Regions from separate parts of the Roseococcus sp. YIM B11640 genome, predicted to be linked through region 3. Evidence: predicted binding sites of a transcription regulator. Region 3 holds the regulator's gene; each other region holds the start of a gene.
What was found. The regulator LexA, encoded in region 3, represses DNA repair genes until DNA is damaged. The targets are predictions, from matches to a motif close to TGTTCTANNTANGTTC.
Positions count from the first base shown of each region.

Region 1: WJM96_RS18590 (ImuA family protein) is a predicted target of LexA. The motif match lies at 3,956-3,971, and genes of this name have one in related genera.
Region 2: uvrA (excinuclease ABC subunit UvrA) is a predicted target of LexA. The motif match lies at 2,787-2,802, and genes of this name have one in related genera.

Region 1 covers NZ_JBBJOZ010000004.1:444,292-450,774, forward strand. The annotation lists gene WJM96_RS18580 (error-prone DNA polymerase) at 1-1,823, opposite strand, end outside; gene WJM96_RS18585 (hypothetical protein) at 1,820-3,169, opposite strand; gene WJM96_RS18590 (ImuA family protein) at 3,169-3,891, opposite strand; gene WJM96_RS18595 (S1 family peptidase) at 4,058-4,744, shown strand; gene WJM96_RS18600 (DUF1127 domain-containing protein) at 4,741-4,965, opposite strand; gene WJM96_RS18605 (LysR substrate-binding domain-containing protein) at 5,097-5,957, shown strand; gene WJM96_RS18610 (tripartite tricarboxylate transporter substrate binding protein) at 6,023-6,483, shown strand, end outside.
Region 2 covers NZ_JBBJOZ010000006.1:82,061-88,543, reverse strand. The annotation lists gene gyrA (DNA gyrase subunit A) at 1-1,958, opposite strand, end outside; gene ssb (single-stranded DNA-binding protein) at 2,171-2,683, opposite strand; gene uvrA (excinuclease ABC subunit UvrA) at 2,827-5,724, shown strand; gene WJM96_RS20480 (hypothetical protein) at 5,858-6,190, shown strand; gene WJM96_RS20475 (hypothetical protein) at 6,210-6,483, opposite strand, start outside.
Region 3 covers NZ_JBBJOZ010000004.1:165,462-171,944, forward strand. The annotation lists gene WJM96_RS17210 (NADH dehydrogenase ubiquinone Fe-S protein 4) at 165-488, shown strand; tRNA gene WJM96_RS17215 (tRNA-Arg) at 497-573, shown strand; gene WJM96_RS17220 (DUF169 domain-containing protein) at 577-1,383, opposite strand; gene WJM96_RS17225 (isocitrate lyase/PEP mutase family protein) at 1,459-2,424, shown strand; gene WJM96_RS17230 (N-formylglutamate amidohydrolase) at 2,460-3,326, shown strand; gene lexA (transcriptional repressor LexA) at 3,337-4,032, opposite strand; gene WJM96_RS17240 (SDR family oxidoreductase) at 4,204-5,073, shown strand; gene WJM96_RS17245 (alpha/beta hydrolase) at 5,026-5,811, opposite strand; gene WJM96_RS17250 (glycosyltransferase family 4 protein) at 5,835-6,483, shown strand, end outside.

The DNA.
Region 1 (6,483 bases), 280 kb from region 3:
CGCGGCTTGAGGCGCGGCAGCATGTTCATCTGCGCGCGGCTCTCCACCTGGAAAACACCCAGACTCTCGCCACGGCACAGCATCTCGTAGGTGTCTGGATCCTCGGGCTCGATTTCCGTCATCGCCTGGAACCCGATGAGCTTCAGCGCGCGCCGGATGCAGCTCAGCATGCCGAGGCCGAGGACATCGACCTTCAGCATCTTCATCGCGTCGATGTCGTCCTTGTCCCACTCGATGGTGTGGCGGTCCTCCATCGCCGCGCGGGTGACGACGCAGAACTCGGTAAGCGGACCGCGCGTGAGGACGAAGCCGCCCACATGCGTCGCGAGGTGGCGAGGGAAATTGTAGATCTCCTCGGCCAGCTCGCAGGCCAGCTTTACGCGCTGATCCGTGGGGTCGAGTCCGCGGGCCTCGGCGATATGCTCCCAGGTTCCTTCATTGCCGGGGGAACCCTTGGCCTTTGCCATGAAGGCGGTGGCTTCCTCCTCGATGCCCAGCGCCTTGCCGACCTCTCGGATCGCGCTGCGGCTGCGGTAGCGGATGACGGTCGCGGCGATGGCGGCGCGGTGGCGGCCGTAATGCTGGTAGATGTGCTGGATCACCTCCTCGCGCCGCTCATGCTCGAAATCCACGTCGATATCGGGCGGCTCGCCACGCTCCTCGCTGATGAAGCGCTCGAAGAGGAGCTGGTAGGTATCGGGATTGAGGGAGGTGACGCCGAGCGCATAGCAGACCGCGGAATTCGCGGCCGAACCACGGCCCTGGCAAAGGATATCCTTGCTTCTGGCGTAGCGAACGATCTCGCTGACCGTCAGGAAGTAGGACGCGTATTTCAGCTTCCCGATGACCGCGAGCTCCTTGTCGAGCTGCGCCTGCACACGCTCCGGCACGCCGCCGGGCCACATTCGCGGCGCGGCTTCGCGGACGCGCGCCTCCAGCGTCTCCTGCGGCGTCCGGCCGGGGTCGAGGATCTCCTCCGGATATTCGTAGTGAAGCTGCTTCATGTCGAAGCGGCACGCCGCCACCACCTCGGCCACGCGGTCCACCGCTTCCTCATGTTCCCTGAAGAGGCGGCGCATCTCCATCTCGGGCTTGAGGCACGCTTCCCCATTGGGCTCGGCGGCGAGGCCGAGCTCGTCCACCGTGCAGCCGAGGCGGATGGCGCTCAGCACATCCGCGAGCCGCCGGCGGTCCGATACGTGGTAACGCACGCCCCCGGCCGCGATCAGCCGTGCCTCGGGCACCTGCGACAGCAGGTCCAGCCAGTGCCGGTCGGCGCCGCGCGCGCGGGTCTGCGCGGCGAGCAGCAGCGGCATCGCGAGGCGTTCGCGCAGCATCCGCGCCTCGCGCGCATGGCGCTGGGCGAAGGCGGCGTCGGGCATCGCGGGTGCCATGCGCGCGAGCACCTGGCCCTCCATGGCGGCGTACATCTGCTCGGGCGTGATGGGGCATTCGCCTTTGGGTGCCTCCATGCGCGCCGTCGAGAGCAGAAGGCAGAGGCGGCCCCAGGCGGCGCGATCGGTCGGCCAGGCGAGGTATTCGCTGCCATCCGTCAGGCAGAGCCGCACGCCCGCGAGGAAGCGCAGCCCGGCCTCCTGACAAGCCACCCAGCCCCGGACCAGCCCCGCCACGGAGTTGCGATCCGCGATGCCGAGCACGCGATGCCCGTGCAGCGCAGCCGTCATCGCGAGCTCATGCGGGTGCGAGGCGCCCTCGAGGAAGGTGAAGTTGGACAGCGCGCCCAGCTCGCCGAAGACCGCCGCGCGTTGCGCCGGTTCCCGTGGCGGGCGCGGCGGCCCCTGGGGCAGGCGGATCACGCTCATGGCAGGTGCCCGTGGATGAACCAGCGCTCGCCACGCCGGCAGACCCACCAGCGCGCGCCCGAGGCGAGCTGCAGGCGATAATAGTCGCGCGGCGGCCGGTCTTCCGGCGCGCGCCACCATTCGGGCTCGATGCGCTCCGGCCCCTCGGCGGAGATCACGCGCTCGACGCGCTGGCCGAGCGTGACCTGGAAGGGCGGGTCGTCCGGGAGAAGGGCGCTGGCCTTTACCGGGATGGGCCGGCGCAGCAGGCGCAGCGGGCGCGGCGCGGCGGGCGCCTCGCCGACCGGCCCGAAGGCATCCGCGCGTGCCGCCGCGCGCTCCGGCCAGTGGGATTCCTGCGGGGCCAGCCGCCAGATTCGCACCCGCTGCGCGAGGCGATCGAGCATTTCGGACAAACTCTCCGCCGGTACCTCCTCGCCGGGCAGGGCAGCCTGGCGGGCGTTCAGCGCCTCCGCCACCTCGGCGGCCAGGATCAGCTTCTCGAAGCCGAGCTCGGGGCGCAGCTCCTCCACGCGGCGGTCCAGCAGGCGGCGCAGATGCGCGGGGTCGCGGCTCGCCTGGCCCAGGCCCTGGCGAAGCTCCTGCCAGGAGCCATCGCCCCGGAAGGCCGTGAGGCGCAGCGCCCGCACGCCCTCGCCGGATTCCAGGAGGCCCGTGCAGAGCCGGTCGGCGAGAGCGGCGATGGCCCGCTCCAGCGCCGGGGCGGTGCAGAGGGGTGAGAGGTATTCGCGCGCCTGATGATGCCGGGGCGGCGGACGGATGGGGGTGAAAGGCGCGATGCGGCCGCGCAGGGCCGACAGTTCCTCGGCGATGGCGCGGCCGAACCGGCGGGCGAGGGGGCCGCGCGGCTGCGCCTCCAGCGCTGCCACGTCGCGTAGGCCCATGCGGTGCAGGGCCGTGATCATTTCCGGCGGCAGGGCGAGGGCGGTGACGGGCAGGCGGGGCAGGGTGGCGGCCTCCTGCCGGGGCGCCAGCACCTGCGGGCGCGTTCCGGCGCGGAGAAAGGCGGCGAGGGCGGCCGGGGCGGCACCCAGCAGGCCGCGCGCGGGGGCGCCCGCTGCGGAGAAGGCGGCCAGCACGCGGCGCAGCAGATCGGGCTCGCGCTCGGGCAGGCCAGTGGTTTCTATGAGCAGCCCTTCCTCGCCCCAGATGCCGACGAGCGGCGAGAAGCGCAGGGCCCAGACGGCCGGGCGCTCGGCGGCCAATCCCTCTCCGTGCAGCATCAGGAAGCGGCGATCGCCGGATTTGGCCTGGCATTCGGCCTCGGGCAGCGGCGGTGCCGCGCAGGGCAGCCCGTCCGCGAAGAGGGGCAGGCTGGGCGTGCGGGCGAAGCGCCGGCTGCCCATCAGGCGCGCTTCCGCTTCGCCCCCGTCCCGGCCTCGGCGGGAGCCAGGGTGGTGAGGGTGCCGCGCGCCGCGTCCCATTCACCCGCCCAGGCGCCGGGCCGCCCGCCGCGGGCCCGCAGCAGCGCGATCTCCCAGGCCGGGTCGCCCAGATGGTGGGGCGTCGCGTTGGAGGCGGCGCGCGCCGAGATGCGCCAGCGGGTGAGGGCGGCGGTGGGGCCGGGGCTTTCGTCGTCCGGCCGCAGCAGCAGGCCGATCCCGCCCCCCGTCTCGGCGGCCAATTGCAGGCGGCGCGCGGCGGTGAGGTCCGGGGTGGCACCGAAGAGCAGGGCCGCCGCGATGGCCGGGCAGCGCAGCCCCTCCTCGGCGGCCCAGAGCGCGTCGGCCGGGCGGGCGGCGCGCACCAGCACGAGGCTGGCCGCCGAGAGGCCAAGCTGCGCGAGGCCGGGCGGATAGGCATCGGGCTCCGGGGCGATCCAGAGGATGGTTCGTCCGGGCAAGGCGGCCTGCGCGCGGGCCAGCATGAGGGCGGAGAAGCCCATGGCCGCACCCGGATCGGCCGCCAGCACCTCGTGCATCCCGGCCAGCGGCAAGCCGTTCCATGGCAGGTGGGCGTCCAACTCGGGCGACAGCGGGAGGGTGGCGCGGCCTTCCCCGCTGGCGAGGCCCGGATCGAACCGGGCGATTCGGGCCCGGAGACCGGCCAGCAGGGCGGCTCTGTCCATGGGATCCTGAGGGGGGTCTTGCCGGGGGATGTCGTCGGGGAGTGTCATGTCTTGGCGGACAAAATGTTCTTGTTATGTTCTAGTCCGGGGACCGCCTCCGGTCAAGCAAGCATTCCTTCATCCACCCGCGTCAGCCTCCCTCCCGCTCCCCGGAACGGAGGCTTCCATGCCCATTTTCCTGATCTTCCTGGCGCTTCTCGCCGCCTGTGCGCCGCTGCCCGTCGAGCAGGCGGCGGGCACGCCGGCGGCCCGGGTCGCCCGGGAGAGCCTGGCCAGCCTGCACGCCCATGGTGCACCGGTGGGCGCGGGCGTCGCGGTGGGAGGCACGCTTCTCCTGACCAACGCGCATGTGATGCGCCAGGCCGGCGGACAGGTCCTGCTACGCCGGGCGGCCGACGGGGTCGAGACAGAAGGGTGGCTGGTCGCGTCGTCGCCCGCGATGGACCTGGCACTGCTGCGGATGCCCGAGGGCTTTCTGCGCCCCGCCCACCTCGCACCCGACTTTCCGGAGGCGGGGGATCCCGTCTGGGCGCTGGGGCCGGAAGGGCTGGGCAGGGGGCTGGCGCCAGGCCGCGTGGAGCGCCCCTGGGTCCGGATGCGCCGCTTCGGCCCCGGCTTCACCGCGCGTCTCGGAGCCCTGATGGGATTCTCGGGTGGGCCGGTCGTCGATCGGGAGGGCCGGGTCACCGGCCTCACCACCGCCCTGCCCGGAGGGGGCGAGGACCAGCTGCTGGCGATGGTCACGGGAGTCGACCTGGCGGGGCTCGCGGATGGCGGCCGGCGCCAGGTCTTCATCCTCGACATACGCGAGGCGATAGAGGAGGCGAGGCGGATCGCCCCGCCTCTGCCTTAACAGCCCTGTTGAATGTCCCAGGGTTTGCGATCGACTTCGCGTCGCGCCTGGCCCGGCGTCAGCCCGACATCTCGCAGCATGTGCTCATCGAGCGCGGCGAGATGCTGGCGCGTCTGATAGGCGCGCCAGAAGCTCGCGAGATGATCCAGCCAGAAGGACCCACGAACCTGGACCTGCTCGATCGCGAGAGCGGGGGAGGCGGGGAAGAGCCGGGCGGACATTTGATCTGATCCTCTTTCGATCTGGGTGCAGCGCCATTCCTGGAGCCGGGGGAACAGTCGCAGGCTTGGAATCATCACTCCAACGACTAATCTTGACCCCACGCATCAGTTTTCGTGATAGTGAATGGGCCATGCTCCCTGCCGGTCTCGACCCTGAGCTCCTCCGCAGCTTCGTCCTCATCGCCGAGGGCGAGAGCGTCACCCGGACGGCCGAAAGGGTGGGGCGAACGCAATCCGCCGTCTCCATGCAGATGCGCCGCCTCGAGGAAGTCCTGGGCGAGCCGCTGCTCCGCCGCGGAGCCCGCGGCCTCGAGCCCACCTACAAGGGCGTCTGGCTGCTGGAGCGCGCGCGGACGCTTCTCGCGCTCAACGAGGAGATCATCGCCACCTTCCGCGCCGCGCCGCTGACCGGCCAGGTGCGGCTCGGCACGCCCGACGACTACGCGCTGCAATGGCTGCCGGGCATCCTGGCCCGGTTCGGCAAGACGCATCCGGGCATGGAGGTGGACGTGCTGTGCATGAGCTCGGAGGAGCTGGTGCAGCGCCTGTCGCACGGCCATCTCGACATGGCGCTGCTGACCGAGGGCCATGGCCGCTCGGGCGACGAGGTCTGGCGCGGCCCGCTGCGCTGGGTCGGCCCGCAGGGCGGGCTGCTGCACAAGCGCGACCCGCTGCCGCTCGCCACCGCGCATCCGGGCTGCACCTGGCGGCGCGCGGCGCTGGAGGCGCTGGGCCGCAACGGCCGGCGCGTCAGGGTCACCTACAACAGCACCACGCAATCCGGCTGCTTCGCCGTGGCCATGGCCGGCCTCGCCATCACCATCTCGACGCCCACGCGCCTGCCGCCGGGACTCGTCTGGCTGGACGAGGAGGATGGCCTGCCCCCGATGGGCGACATGGGCATCCTGCTCGCGACCGGCGAGATGCCGCTTTCGCCGGGCGGCGAGGCGCTGGCCGAGGCCATCCGCCAAGGTTTCGCCGAGCCGCGCTGACAGCCCCTTGAGCTTGCGGGCAAGGCCGTGGTGAGGTGCCGCGGACCAGTAGGGAAGAAACTCAGATGCACCGCCGGACCGCTCTCGGCTCGCTGCTTGCCGTTCCCGCCCTTGCCGCGCCCGCGCTGGCACAGGCATGGCCCGACCGGCCGATCCGGATCATCGTGCCCTATCCGCCCGGCGGGTCGAACGACACGGTCGCTCGCATCGTGCAGCCGCGCCTGCAGGAGATCCTGGGCCGGCCCATCATCGTGGACAATCGCGCGGGCGCTTCGGGCTCTGTGGGCTCCAGCGAGACCGCGCGCTCGGCGCCTGACGGATACACTTGGTTGCTGGCGAACGACACGCTCGCGTCCAACGAAACGTTGATGAACCTGCCTTACCGGGTGATGGAGGCCTTCACCTTCTGCTCGGTTCTCGGCACTTGTCCGTATGCGCTGACGGCGCATCCCTCGACGCCCTTCCGCACGCTGCCGCAGCTCATCGCCGCGGCGAAGGCGGCGCCGGAGACGCTGAGCTACGCGAC
Region 2 (6,483 bases), on a different contig from region 3:
TTCATGGCGATGAGGCCGGAGGAGCGGACGTTGCGGAAGTCGCTGAGGCGGTTGCGGCGGACATTGCCCTGCGTCGTCGCGAAGACGAGGTGCAGGTGCTCCCACAGGCTCTCGTCATGCGGCAGCGGCAGCACGGCGGTGACGGTCTCGCCCTCCGCCAGCTGCAGCACCTGGCGCAGCGAGCGCCCCTTGCCGCCCGTCCCGCCCTCGGGAAGCTGCCAGACCTTCTCGCGGAAGACGATGCCGCGATCGGTGAAGAACAGCACCCATTGGTGGGTATGCGCCACGAAGCTGCGCACCACCACGTCGTCTGCGCGGGTGGAGGCCGCGCTGCGGCCGCGCCCGCCCCGGTTCTGCGTGCGGAAGACGTCGAGCGCGGTGCGCTTCACGTAGCCGTCGCGCGTCAGCGTCACGATCATGGAGGCCGGCGCGATCAGGCTCTCGTCGTCGATATCGGCCAGGCTGTCCTCGATCCGCGTCATGCGCGGCGAGGCCAGGGTGGCGCGGACGGCCAGCAGCTCCTCGGTCATGACCTCCATGCGGCGGGGGTGGCTGGACAGGATCTCCAGCAGCTCGGTGATCTTGGCGCCCAGCTCGGTCAGCTCGGCGTTGATCTTCTCGCGCTCCAGGCCGGTCAGGCGCTGCAGGCGCAGCTCCAGGATGCCGCGGGCCTGCGCCTCGGTCAGGCGCATGGTGCCCTCGGCCGAGAGCTCGTTGCCCTCGTCCTGCACCAGCGCGACGAGCGGCGCGACATCGGCCGCCGGCCAGTCGCGCGCCATCAGAGCCACGCGTGCGGCGGCGGCGTCCGGGCTCTCGCGGATGAGGCGGATGACCTCGTCGATATTGGCCACCGCGATGGCGAGGCCGATCAGGTTGTGGGCCCGCTCCCGCGCCTTGGAGAGGCGATGGCGCGAGCGGCGCAGGATCACGTCCTCGCGGAAGGCGATGAAGGCGAGCAGCGCGTCCTTCAGCCCCATCTGCTGCGGCTTGCCGCCGTTCAGGGCCAGGAAGTTCACCGGGAAGCTGATCTGCAGCTGCGTCATCCGGTAGAGCTGGTTCAGCACCACCTCCGCCACCGCCTCGCGCTTCAGCTCGATCACGACGCGCAGGCCGGAACGGTCGCTCTCGTCGCGCAGGTCGCTGATGCCCTCGATAAGCTTGGAGCGCACGAGCTCCGCGATCTTCTCGATCAGCGTCGCCTTGTTGACCTGGAAGGGGATCTCGCTGACCACGATGGCCTGGCGGCCGCCCTTCATGTCCTCGATCTGGCAGTCGGCCCGCAGCGGGATGGAGCCGCGGCCCGTCTCGAAGGCGGAGCGGATGCCGGCGCGGCCCAGGATGATGCCGCCCGTGGGGAAGTCCGGCCCCGGGATGATCTCCATGAGGTCGGAGAGCGAGGTGTCGGGCTCGGCCACCAGCTTGAGCGTGGCGTCGATCACCTCGGTCGGGTTGTGGGTCGGGATATTGGTCGCCATGCCGACGGCGATGCCGCCGGCGCCGTTCACCAGCAGGTTCGGGTAGGAGGCCGGCAGGACGCGCGGCTCCTCGGCGCTCTCGTCGTAGTTGGGCGCGAAGTCGACCGTGTCCTCGTCGATGCCCTCGAGCAGCGCGGTGGCGGACTTGGCGAGGCGCACCTCGGTGTAGCGCATGGCCGCCGGCGGGTCGCCGTCCATCGAGCCGAAATTGCCCTGCCCGTCCACCAGCGGCACGCGCATGGAGAAGGGCTGCGCCATGCGGACCATGGCGTCGTAGATCGCGCTATCGCCGTGCGGGTGGTACTTACCCATCACGTCGCCGACCACACGGGCCGATTTGCGGTGCGGCTTGTCGGCCGTGTAGCCCGCCTCGTGCATCGCGAAGAGGATGCGCCGGTGCACCGGCTTCAGCCCATCGCGCACATCCGGCAGCGCGCGGCTGACGATGACCGACATCGCGTAGTCGAGGTAGGAGCGGCGCATCTCCTCCTCGAGCGCGACGGGGGCGACGTCCTGCGGCTTGATTTCGTCTTCGGCCAAAGCGGGGTGGTCCTGGTTGGGAGGGGGGCGCCCGGGGGCGCTCCCGACAAGGGGTGGGGCCCCCTGTGCCTCCGATCATGCGAATGCCCGGAAGGGGTGCTTCCCGGGCGTGCTGAAACTAGCTGATTCTGCCCTTTCCGGCCAGATCGGACGGTTCAGAAGGGGATGTCGTCATCCATGTCGGCCTTCTTCCCCGAATCCCAGCCGCCGGAGCGGGGGGCGCCGCCGCGCGCGGGGGCCGAGCTGCGCTCGCCATAGGAGGAGGACCGGCCGCCGCCGCCGCCATATTCGCGCTCCTCGCCCGAATCGCCGCCGCCCGAGGACCGGCCGCCGACCAGCGCGAGCTCGCCCCGGAACTGGCGCAGCACGATCTCGGTCGTGTAGCGCTCCTGCCCCGACTGGTCCTGCCACTTGCGGGTCTCGAGCTGGCCTTCGACGTAGACCTCGCTGCCCTTCTTCAGGTAGCGCTCGGCGATCTCGCCCAGCTTCTCGTTGAAGATCGCCACGGAGTGCCACTCGGTGCGCTCCTGCTGGTTGCCCTCGCGGTCCTTGAAGCGCTCGGAGGTCGCCAGGCGCAGGTTCACGACCTTCCCGCCATTCTGGAAGTTCCGAACCTCCGGGTCCTTGCCGAGGCGCCCGAGGATGATCACTTTATTCACTCCGGCCATGGGCCGCGCCTCCTTCAAATCGGCCGCGGAACCTACCCGCTCACCGGCGGGCGGGCCAGCCCCGCGTCTTTTGCGCCTTGCACCAACCTATATATGGTGCCAGGAACGTATTGTGAACATCAGCCCCCCGGAGTCCGTTTCACATGCCGCGTGATGTTGCCGATCCTGTCGTGAAAGGGGATCTCATCCGCATCCGAGGTGCCCGGCAGCACAATCTGAAATCCCTCGACCTCGACCTGCCGCGCGGCAAGCTTGTGGTGCTGACGGGGCTTTCGGGCTCCGGCAAGTCGTCGCTCGCCTTCGACACCATCTATGCCGAGGGCCAGCGCCGCTACGTGGAAAGCCTCAGCGCCTATGCCCGGCAGTTCCTGCAGCTCATGCAGAAGCCAGACGTGGACAGCATCGAGGGCCTCTCCCCGGCCATCTCCATCGAGCAGAAGACCACCAGCCACAACCCGCGCTCGACCGTCGGCACGGTCACCGAGATCCACGACTACATGCGCCTGCTCTGGGCGCGGGTCGGCGTCCCCTACTCGCCCGCGACGGGCCTGCCGATCGAGGCGCAGACGGTCAGCCAGATGGTGGACCGGGTCATGGCCATGCCCGAGGGCACGCGGCTGCTGATCCTGGCCCCCGTGATCCGCGGCAAGAAGGGCGAGTACCGCAAGGAGCTCGCCGAATACCAGCGCCGCGGCTTCGAGCGCGTGAAGATCAACGGCACGCTGATGCAGATCGCGGACGCGCCCAAGCTCGACAAGAAGCTGAAGCACGACATCGAGGTGGTGGTGGACCGCGTGGTGGTGCGCGAGGGCCTGGCCCAGCGCCTGGCGGACAGCTTCGAGACCGCGCTCGGCCTCGCGGACGGCATCGCCTATGCCGAGAACGCCGACAATGCCGAGCGCACGGTGTTTTCCCAGAAGTTCGCCTGCCCCGTCTCGGGCTTCTCCATCGAGGAGATCGAGCCCCGGCTGTTCAGCTTCAACTCGCCCCAGGGCGCCTGCCCCACCTGCGACGGTCTGGGCACCGAGAGCTTCTTCGACCCGGCCCTGGTGATCCCGAACCCGGATCTCAGCCTGAAGGAGGGCGCCATCGTCCCCTGGGCCGGGAATGCCAGCACGCCCTATTACGACCAGACCCTGGCCTCGCTGGCCGCGCATCTGAAGATCAGCCTCACCAAGCCCTGGGACGACCTGCCGGAGGAAGCGCGCGACGCCATCCTCCATGGCACGGGCAAGGAGCCGGTGACGCTGAAATACAAGGACGGCCTCCGCGCCTACGAGGTGCAGAAGCCCTTCGAGGGCGTGATCGCCAACCTCGAGCGCCGCTTCCGCGAGAGCGACAATCCCTGGGTGCGCGAGGACATGGCGCGCTACCAGGCCGACAAGCCCTGCCACGCCTGCAACGGCTTCCGCCTCAAGCCCCAGGCGCTGGCCGTGAAGGTCGCGGGTTGCCACATCGGCGAGGCCTCCGCCCTGTCCATCCGCCGCGCGCGCGAATGGTTCGCCGGCGTCATGCCCACGCTCACGCCGCAGCGGCAGGAGATCGCGCGCCGCATCCTGCGCGAGATCGAGGACCGGCTGCAGTTCCTGGTGGATGTCGGGCTGGACTACCTCTCGCTGGCGCGTTCCTCCGCCACCCTCTCGGGCGGCGAGAGCCAGCGCATCCGCCTCGCCTCGCAGATCGGCAGCGGGCTGACCGGCGTGCTCTACGTGCTGGACGAACCCTCCATCGGCCTGCACCAGCGCGACAACGAGCGCCTGCTCGGCACGCTGCGGCGCCTGCGGGACCTCGGCAATTCCGTGATCGTCGTCGAGCATGACGAGGATGCGATCCGCACGGCCGACTGGCTGGTGGATATCGGCCCCGGGGCGGGCGCCGCGGGCGGTACCGTCGTCTCCCAGGGCACGCCCGAGGAGGTCGCGGCGGACCCCAACAGCCTGACCGGCGCCTACCTGTCGGGCCGGCGCGAGATCCCGATGCCGGCGGCCCGCCGCGCCTTCGACAGGAAGCGCCTGCTGCGCGTCGTGGGCGCCACGGGGAACAACCTGAAGGACGTGACGGCGGAATTCCCGCTGGGCACCTTCACCGCCGTGGCGGGCGTCTCGGGCGGCGGCAAGTCCACGCTGGTGATCGAGACGCTGTACAACGGGCTCAGCCGCAAGCTGATGGGCGCCTCCGTCGTGCCCGCACCGCACCAGCGCATCGAGGGGATGGAGCTGATCGACAAGGTCATCGACATCGACCAGTCGCCCATCGGCCGCACGCCGCGCTCCAACCCCGCCACCTATACCGGCCTCTTCGCGCCGATCCGCGACTGGTTCGCGGAGCTGCCGGACAGCCGCTCGCGCGGGTACAAGCCGGGCCGCTTCAGCTTCAACGTGAAGGGCGGCCGCTGCGAGGCCTGCCAGGGCGACGGCGTCATCAAGATCGAGATGCACTTCCTGCCGGACGTCTACGTCACCTGCGACACCTGCAAGGGCAAGCGCTACAACCGCGAGACGCTGGAGGTGAAGTTCCGCGGCAAGTCCATCGCCGACGTGCTGGACATGACGGTGACCGAGGGGCGCGAGTTCTTCTCCGCCGTGCCCTCCATCCACGAGAAGCTGAAGATGCTGGAGGAGGTGGGGCTCGGCTACATCCATCTCGGCCAGCAGGCGACCACGCTCTCGGGCGGCGAGGCCCAGCGCATCAAGCTGGCGAAGGAGCTGTCGCGCCGCGCGACCGGCCGCACGCTCTACATCCTGGACGAGCCCACCACGGGCCTGCATTTCGAGGATGTCCGCAAGCTGCTGGAGGTGCTGCACACGCTGGTCGAGCAGGGCAACACGGTCCTGGTGATCGAACACAATCTCGAGGTCATCAAGACCGCCGACTACGTGCTCGACCTCGGCCCCGAGGGCGGCGAGGGAGGCGGGCGGATCGTGGCCGCCGGCACGCCGGAGGAGATCGTGGAGAATCCGGCGAGCCACACGGGACGTTTCCTGAAGCCCATCCTGGAGCGACACGCCAAGGTCGCGGTGAAGAAGGGCAAGCGGAAGTAGTCTCTTTTTCCGCTGAATTGACGCCGCGTCCGCGCCGCGCGGGTTCCATGTTGAACCCATGCGAAAAGGGAGCCGTGATCTCTCCGCCAGGGCCGACGTTCACCGAGCCGGCACCTGCAAGAGGAGAATCATCATGCGTCATCGTCATGCTGCGGCCCTCGCGGCCGCGCTTCTCGTTTCCGCCGCCGCGCCGATGGCCGTCGCGGCGCCCAGCCCGGCCTTCCAGCAGGCCATCCTGGCCGAGCTCTCGCCCGCGACGCGGGCCGAGGTGGAGCGGCGCGCCACGGGCGGCAATTCCGTCTACGAGGTTCTGGCCGTGATTCTTCTCAACAACCTCCAGCTCGCCAATACCCCCAACGCGACGGTTCTCGCCGTGGATTTCGGGCGTGAGACGGCGGTGGTGAAGACCGGCGAACAGTATCGCGTCGTGCGCTTCGATTCGCAGACGCTGACGGTCCGGAACTGATCCCGGCCTGAAGGCGGGGCTAGGGCGCGGCGCGCACCGTCGCGTCGCCTCCCCGGCCCTGGATCGTATCCCGCGCCACGCGCAGCGCCGCGCGCTCGGCATCGGTCAGTTCGATCCATTGCAGCTTCTCGTCCAGCGGGAAGACATCTCCGCCGCCCACGGGCGACACCGCCAGCACGATGCCGCCGGCCGGGTCCATCACGAAGGGCTCGCCCTTGCTGCCCAGGTTCCACTTGCTGACCTTGCCGCCCCCGACCGGCGTGACGTTCCAGACGCGCTGCGCCATCTGCACT
Region 3 (6,483 bases):
ACCAACCACCGCCGCAGCCCTTCTGGTGTGGCCGGTCCGGAGCGGCAGACCGAAGCATCGTTGACGGCGGGCAGCACGATCATCTGCGATATGCCTGTCTTGCCGAAGCCCTGGGTCACGTCCTAGTGAGAGCAGCGGGCGTAAGCCGTTTTGGAGTTTGCTGAATGAGTGCATTGAAATCCCAAGCCCGCATTCATCGCCCGCCTCGTTCGGCGATGCAGTCAGGTCGAGCTAATACGCACGAGTGGGTATTGGAATATTCGCCCTCCGAGAGGCTGCGGATCGATCCGCTGACCGGTTGGCCCGGGTCGGGCCAAACGCGCAACCAACTTCGGCTTCGGTTCCCGACGGCTGAAGCGGCCATAGCCTACGCCAAGGCTCGTGGGATTTCCTTTGACCTGGAGATTCCGCCAAGTTCCAAGCCCATTAAGCCCAAGGTCTATGCGGATAATTTCCGTACAAATCGAGGGGAGAACTGGACTCACTGACGGAGTTCGCGCCCTTAGCTCAGTTGGATAGAGCAGGAGCCTTCTAAGCTTCAGGCCGGTGGTTCGAATCCACCAGGGCGCGCCAGAGCTACGCCTTGCCGGCGTAGCTCTTCTCCATTCCAGCCGCCGGGTCGGCTTGCGGGCCATATGGCATAATGGGGTACCGCAGCCCGGCCTTCGAAAGGCCGCGCAGCCCCTCGACAGCCCGCAGGAAATCGGCGGGCGGGCAAGCCATTAGCATCTCGTCGTCCGCTACGCCGCCATATCGGCGCTCCGCGTAGCAGGGCAGCGAGAGACAAACCGTTCGGTCGCGTAGAGCCCGGCCCCAGCTATCCGCGCAGGCACTCTCTCCCGTAATGGAAAAGTCGTAGCGCCTGTAGTTGCGCCATTGCAAGCCGTTGATAAACAGGATCATCTGCGCCGGATTTCCATAGAAAAGGCAGACATCCGGAGGGTCGAGCCGCCCACTGCGTAAGGGCGAAACCACCAGACCGTGATACTCAGGTGTCACGCGAGGCATTTGGGCTTGGTGGGCTGCCGCGGCTTCCCGATTCTCGAACCATACGCCGTCCATCTTACGGCCAGAGAGATAGAGGTCGGAAGGTTCGTTCAAACCGATAACGCCGCCACAATTGCTGAACTCGGGAACATTTTCGTGGGTGATTGCCAAGGTAAACCCCGCAAGCCGTGACTGGGTAACCAGCTGGCAGGTCGAGAAGCGCTTGCCCTTAGGCGGATAGCGGAGCCCCGGTACGGCCGCCATGCTGGCAGCGTCGCGGAAAAGTTTCATGCCGAATGGAAGGGTTCGCAACCGTAATAGGTCGGACAGCGCGTTGGCCAGTTCTGCTAGCTCAGCTCCCGTAGGGCCTAGTGCCTCACTTGATCCGTCGGCCATGGTGTGTCCTCCTTGTGATTGAAGCTAGGCTCGCATGAAGCCCGAGAAGGCGGAAGCGTCGAAGGAGGATAAGGGATGCGGCTCGGTCAAGCAGAAGCCGGTCGCCCTGGCGAAAGATTGCGGGCTCTAATAGCGAAGCATCGCCCCCTGATTGTGCCTGGCTGCTACAATGCGCTTTCGGCCCGTATCCTCGAGAATGCTGGCTTTGAGGCCGTTTATATGTCGGGTTACGGTACTTCTCTCGGAATGCTGGGCCTCCCCGACGCAGGGCTAGCTACGCTCACGGAAATGGCCTCAAACGCGAAGGCGATTGCATCGGCAGTTCGGGTACCGGTCATCGCCGATGCCGACACCGGGCATGGCAACGCCATTAATACGATCCGCTGTGTCGAGGAGTTCATCCGCGCTGGGGTGGCCGGAATTCATTTGGAAGATCAGGTCGCCCCCAAACGCTGTGGGCATGTCGCTGGACGTGAGGTGATTGGGCGAGCCGAAGCGGTAGCGAAGGTTCATGCTGCTAGCGAGACGCGAAAAGCTTTGGATCCGAGCTTTGTTTTGATCGCTCGCACCGATGCCCGGGGTGCCCATGGAGGTTCGCTGGAGGAGGCCATCTGGCGCGCTAACGCATTTCTGAATGCAGGCGCTGATCTCGCCTTTGTCGAAGGGCCAGCCAGTGTCGAAGAAGTTCGACGGATCACCACGGAGGTCCAAGGGCCGATATTTTACAATATGACCGGCATTTCTCCTCGCCTTTCCGCCGAGCAGATGTCTGATCTTGGCATAAGACTGTGCATACTTCCCGGTGCATTGCTCCGTCAGTCGATCATGGCGATGGCTGATCTAGCTGCGGAACTCCGGTCGGAGGGACCGTTGGCTGAACTAAGAATGGATGAGCGCTTTCGCCGACACGCCCTCGGGAACCTGCATGATTTTGCGGGTTTCGGACAGATCCGTGCATTGGAGGCCCGGTACCTACCTGCCGAGACGCAGGCGAAATACGAGTCCGGCCTGGGCCACCTACCGAATGCAGCGGCGGAGTGACATTGGGCGCGGGCCATGGCCTACTCACATCGTTCATGGATGACCAAGCTACACACTCGATCCCTTATGATCTGATCCGCCCGCCGCGGCAGACCCTGCCGCTTGTCTTCGCTTCGCCGCACTCCGGCCGGGACTATCCGGGCGAATTCCTTGCGTCCACGCGCCTCGATTCAGTTTCGATCCGTCGGAGCGAGGACGCTTTCGTCGACGAGCTTTTCTCAGCAGCGCCGAGATTCGGCGCCCCACTCCTGGCTGCGCGGTTCCCGCGCGCTTGGTGCGATGCCAATCGCGAGCCCTGGGAACTCGACCCCGGGATGTTCGACACCCCGCTCCCCAGCTGGGTGAACAGCGCGAGCCCCCGCGTCGGGGCGGGCCTCGGAACCATTGCGCGCGTTGTCGCGACGGGTGAGGCCATCTATAGGCACCGGCTGTCCTTTTGGGAGGCGGAGCGCCGCGTTCGGTCCTGCTGGGAGCCGTATCATGCCGCGCTTTCGTCCCTGATAGCCGAAACGAAAGCAAACTTCGGGTTCTGCCTGCTCGTGGACTGCCATTCCATGCCGGCCCATCCCGCTCAAGCCCTGGATCCTCCTGATTTCGTGCTGGGTGACGTGCACGGGACGACCTGCGCGCCGCGCGTCACGCGATATTTTGAACTTGGCCTTCAGCGAGCCGGATATCGCGTGCGTCGGAACGACCCGTATGCGGGCGGGTACATCACTCGCCATTACGGCCGCCCCCGAGAGGGCGTGCATGTGATTCAAATGGAGATTGCTCGGCCGCTCTATATGGACGAGCAACGGATTCAAAAAAGCCACGGCTTTTCCAAGGTGCAGACGGATCTTACCGCTCTGCTTCGCGGTCTGGCTGAAGAGGACTGGATCGGCCTAACCGCAAGGTCGTAATACCGCCCCATCAATACGATCGAAGCAGGCCTACCAGTCGCCCCTGCACCTGGACGCGGTCCGGACCAAAAATGCGTATTTCATGGTTTCGGTTTGCGGGCTCGAGCGCGACGGAATTGCCCCGCCGACGCAGCCTCTTCAGGGTGACTTCGTTCGAGTCCACCAGGGCCACCACGATATCCCCATTCTCCGCCGCATCGCCGCGACGGATAACAACCGTGTCGCCATCCAGAATACCTGCCTCAATCATGGAATCGCCGGCCACTTCAAGGGCGTAGTGTTCGCCCCCAGCAAGCATATGCATGGGGACATCGACAGTTTGCCCTTGGTCGCGCAACGCCTCGATCGGACTGCCAGCGGCGATGCGGCCGAATAGGGGCAAACTGATCGAATTCGGCTTATCTGCTTTTGGCACGCGTCCAAAGCGGGCCTGAACGACATTCCGCGTAGCGGCTTCATCGGCCTCATGATCCTGACGCGGCGGTACGATGCTGCCCGGTAGCCTCACCACTTCCAAGGCACGGGCCCGGTGGGCGCGGCGGCGCAAAAATCCACGATCCTCGAGCGCAGTAATAAGGCGATGAATGCCGGATTTCGACTTCAAGTCGAGCGCCGCCTTCATTTCGTCGAAGGATGGTGAAAATCCTGTTTGTTCAAGGTGTTGATTTATGAACATAAGCAATTCATGCTGTTTGCGCGTGAGCATCGCCGTCAACCTTCTCCCAAATCCGGGAGGTTCGATTCCCCACAGATGGAGCGAACAAACCGGAAACGTCAGATTTGTTCTAGGAAGGTTCTCCGGAATCGGTCAACCCAATTCCGCGGACGTGCTCGGCTTGGCGTCGGTGGATCGGACGTGAGAAATGCAGGGGATCCGATGCGGGAGAACGTAACCCTATTGATCGCTGGCCTTGGCTTTTCGGGCTTCGCAATCGCCCGCCTTGCGGCCATGAGGGGCATCGAAGTTATTGGATCTTCGCGGAACTACGATAAGCGGAAAGTTCCTCCGAATGTTGAGTGGGCGAGTTTTGACGATCCCGCTCCCTACGCGCGCGCGACGCACCTTCTGGCCTCCGTGCCACCCGGTGAGGATGGCGACCCTGTGCTAAGCGTTCATGGTGCTTCGATCCGCTCCGGAAACCTGCGATGGATCGGGTATCTCTCGACCACGGGCGTTTATGGTGATCGCGCGGGGAAATGGGTGGATGAAGCGACGGAAACCCGACCCGGTCAGGAGCGAAGCCGGCGACGAGTTCTGGCCGAGCAACAGTGGAATGCGATAGCTGACCGGCGGCCACTCGACGTCTTCCGGACAGCCGGTATCTATGGTCCAGGAAGAAGTGCGTTTGATGAATTGCGCGCCGGCAGGGCACGCTCCATTCGTCGGCCTCATCATGCCTTCGGGCGAATTCACCGCGATGACATCGCCCGGGCGGTGTTGTCAGCCATGGCCCGCCTCGGGGCTCGGCGGCGGATCCTCCATCTGGTGGACGATGAGCCGGCCGAGCCACGCGATGTGACGCTTGAGGCGGCGAGGCTGCTCGGTATGGAGCCACCACCCGACATTCCCTTCGAGCAGGCTTGGCAAGGCATGAGTGAGATGGGGCGCAGCTTCTGGAGCGAAAATCGCCGCGTCAGCAACCGCATGACGAAGGCTGAGCTCTGCCTCGAATGGGCCTATCCCAGTTTTAGGGAGGGGCTACGTGCCATCCTCGCCGAGGAGCGCACCCAGGGTCCGGCCGAGTAGTGCCAGGTTCTCGGGCGTTGAGAGGCGATGATCCCCATCCTTCACGAGGGTGACTTCTACATCACGCCCTTCGAGCCGATCCGCGATACGGAGGCTGTACTCCCAAGGGACGTCAGGATCCGCTTGACCATGAAGGAGCCTTACCGGAGCGTGAATCGCGATGGGTGCCCCGAGCAGCAGGTGCGATCTCCCATCTTCGATCAGCGCACGAGTAATGGGATAGGGAGGGCCATAGGCGCTTGGACGCAGCCATTGACCCCTTTCCATGATCTCCTCACGGATGGCGGGCGGAAAACTTGCCCACATTAGTTCCTCGGTAAAATCGGGTGCGGGTGCGAGGCCGATGAGCCCCGCAACTCTTTCCGGATGCCGCAGCGCCAGCAGCAGCGAGATCCAACCTCCCATGGACGAGCCGACCAGAATTTGCGGCCCTTGGGTGAGCTGTGTCAGCGCGAGCTCGGCGTCGGCCAGCCACGAACCTATGGTGCCGTCCTCGAAACGTCCGCCCGAGGCTCCGTGGCCGCTATAGTCGAACCGCAGATAGGCGCGCCCCCGCTTGCTGCACCATTCAGCGAGGAAGCTGGCCTTGCTTCCGGTCATGTCGCTATTAAAGCCGCCGAGAAAGACGACACCTATCCCCGTTCCATCAATCTGGCGATAAGCGAGCGGCCTCTCGCCCAGGGTGTTCTGACGCTCCTGCATGACGCCGGCATGGCATGGCAGGTTGCCCTCGTCCATGGGCGGGGATAGCAACGCGTCCGATGCCACCGCCACCTGCCATTCTTCAGGTTCTCCCCGAGCTGGATTCCGGCGGGGTCGAGCGCGGGACCTTGGAGATCGCCGAAGCGATACGGGACGCGGGCTTTCGATCGATTGTGGCGTCCGCTGGCGGGCGGCTCGTTCCCGAATTGGAGGCGCTGAACTGCCGTCATATCGCCCTGCCGCTTCGATCCAAGTCGCCCTGGCGGATCTGGCGCAATGCCCGGAGGCTGCGTCGGATCATCGAGGATGAGGGGGTTCGGATCGTTCATGCGCGGTCGCGGGCGCCGGCGTGGTCGGCCTGGTTCGCGGCCCGGCGTGCCGGCGTGCGATTTGTCACGACCTATCACGGAACCTATGGCGAGGGCTGGCCCGGCAAGCGGCTCTATAATTCCGTGATGGCCCGGGGCGATCGCGTGATCGCGATCAGCCAGCACATCGCCGCCCATATCCGCCGGATCTATGGCGAGCGGGCCATCCGCGTGATCCTTCGGGGCGTCGATCCGCGGCGCTTCGATCCGGCCCTGGTGTCGTTGGAGCGTGTGACCGCTCTGAGAAGTGGCTGGGCGATCGGGCAGCAGCCCGTTGTCCTCCTTCCCGCACGGATGACCAGGTGGAAGGGGCATGCCGTACTTCTTAAGGCGCTGCCGA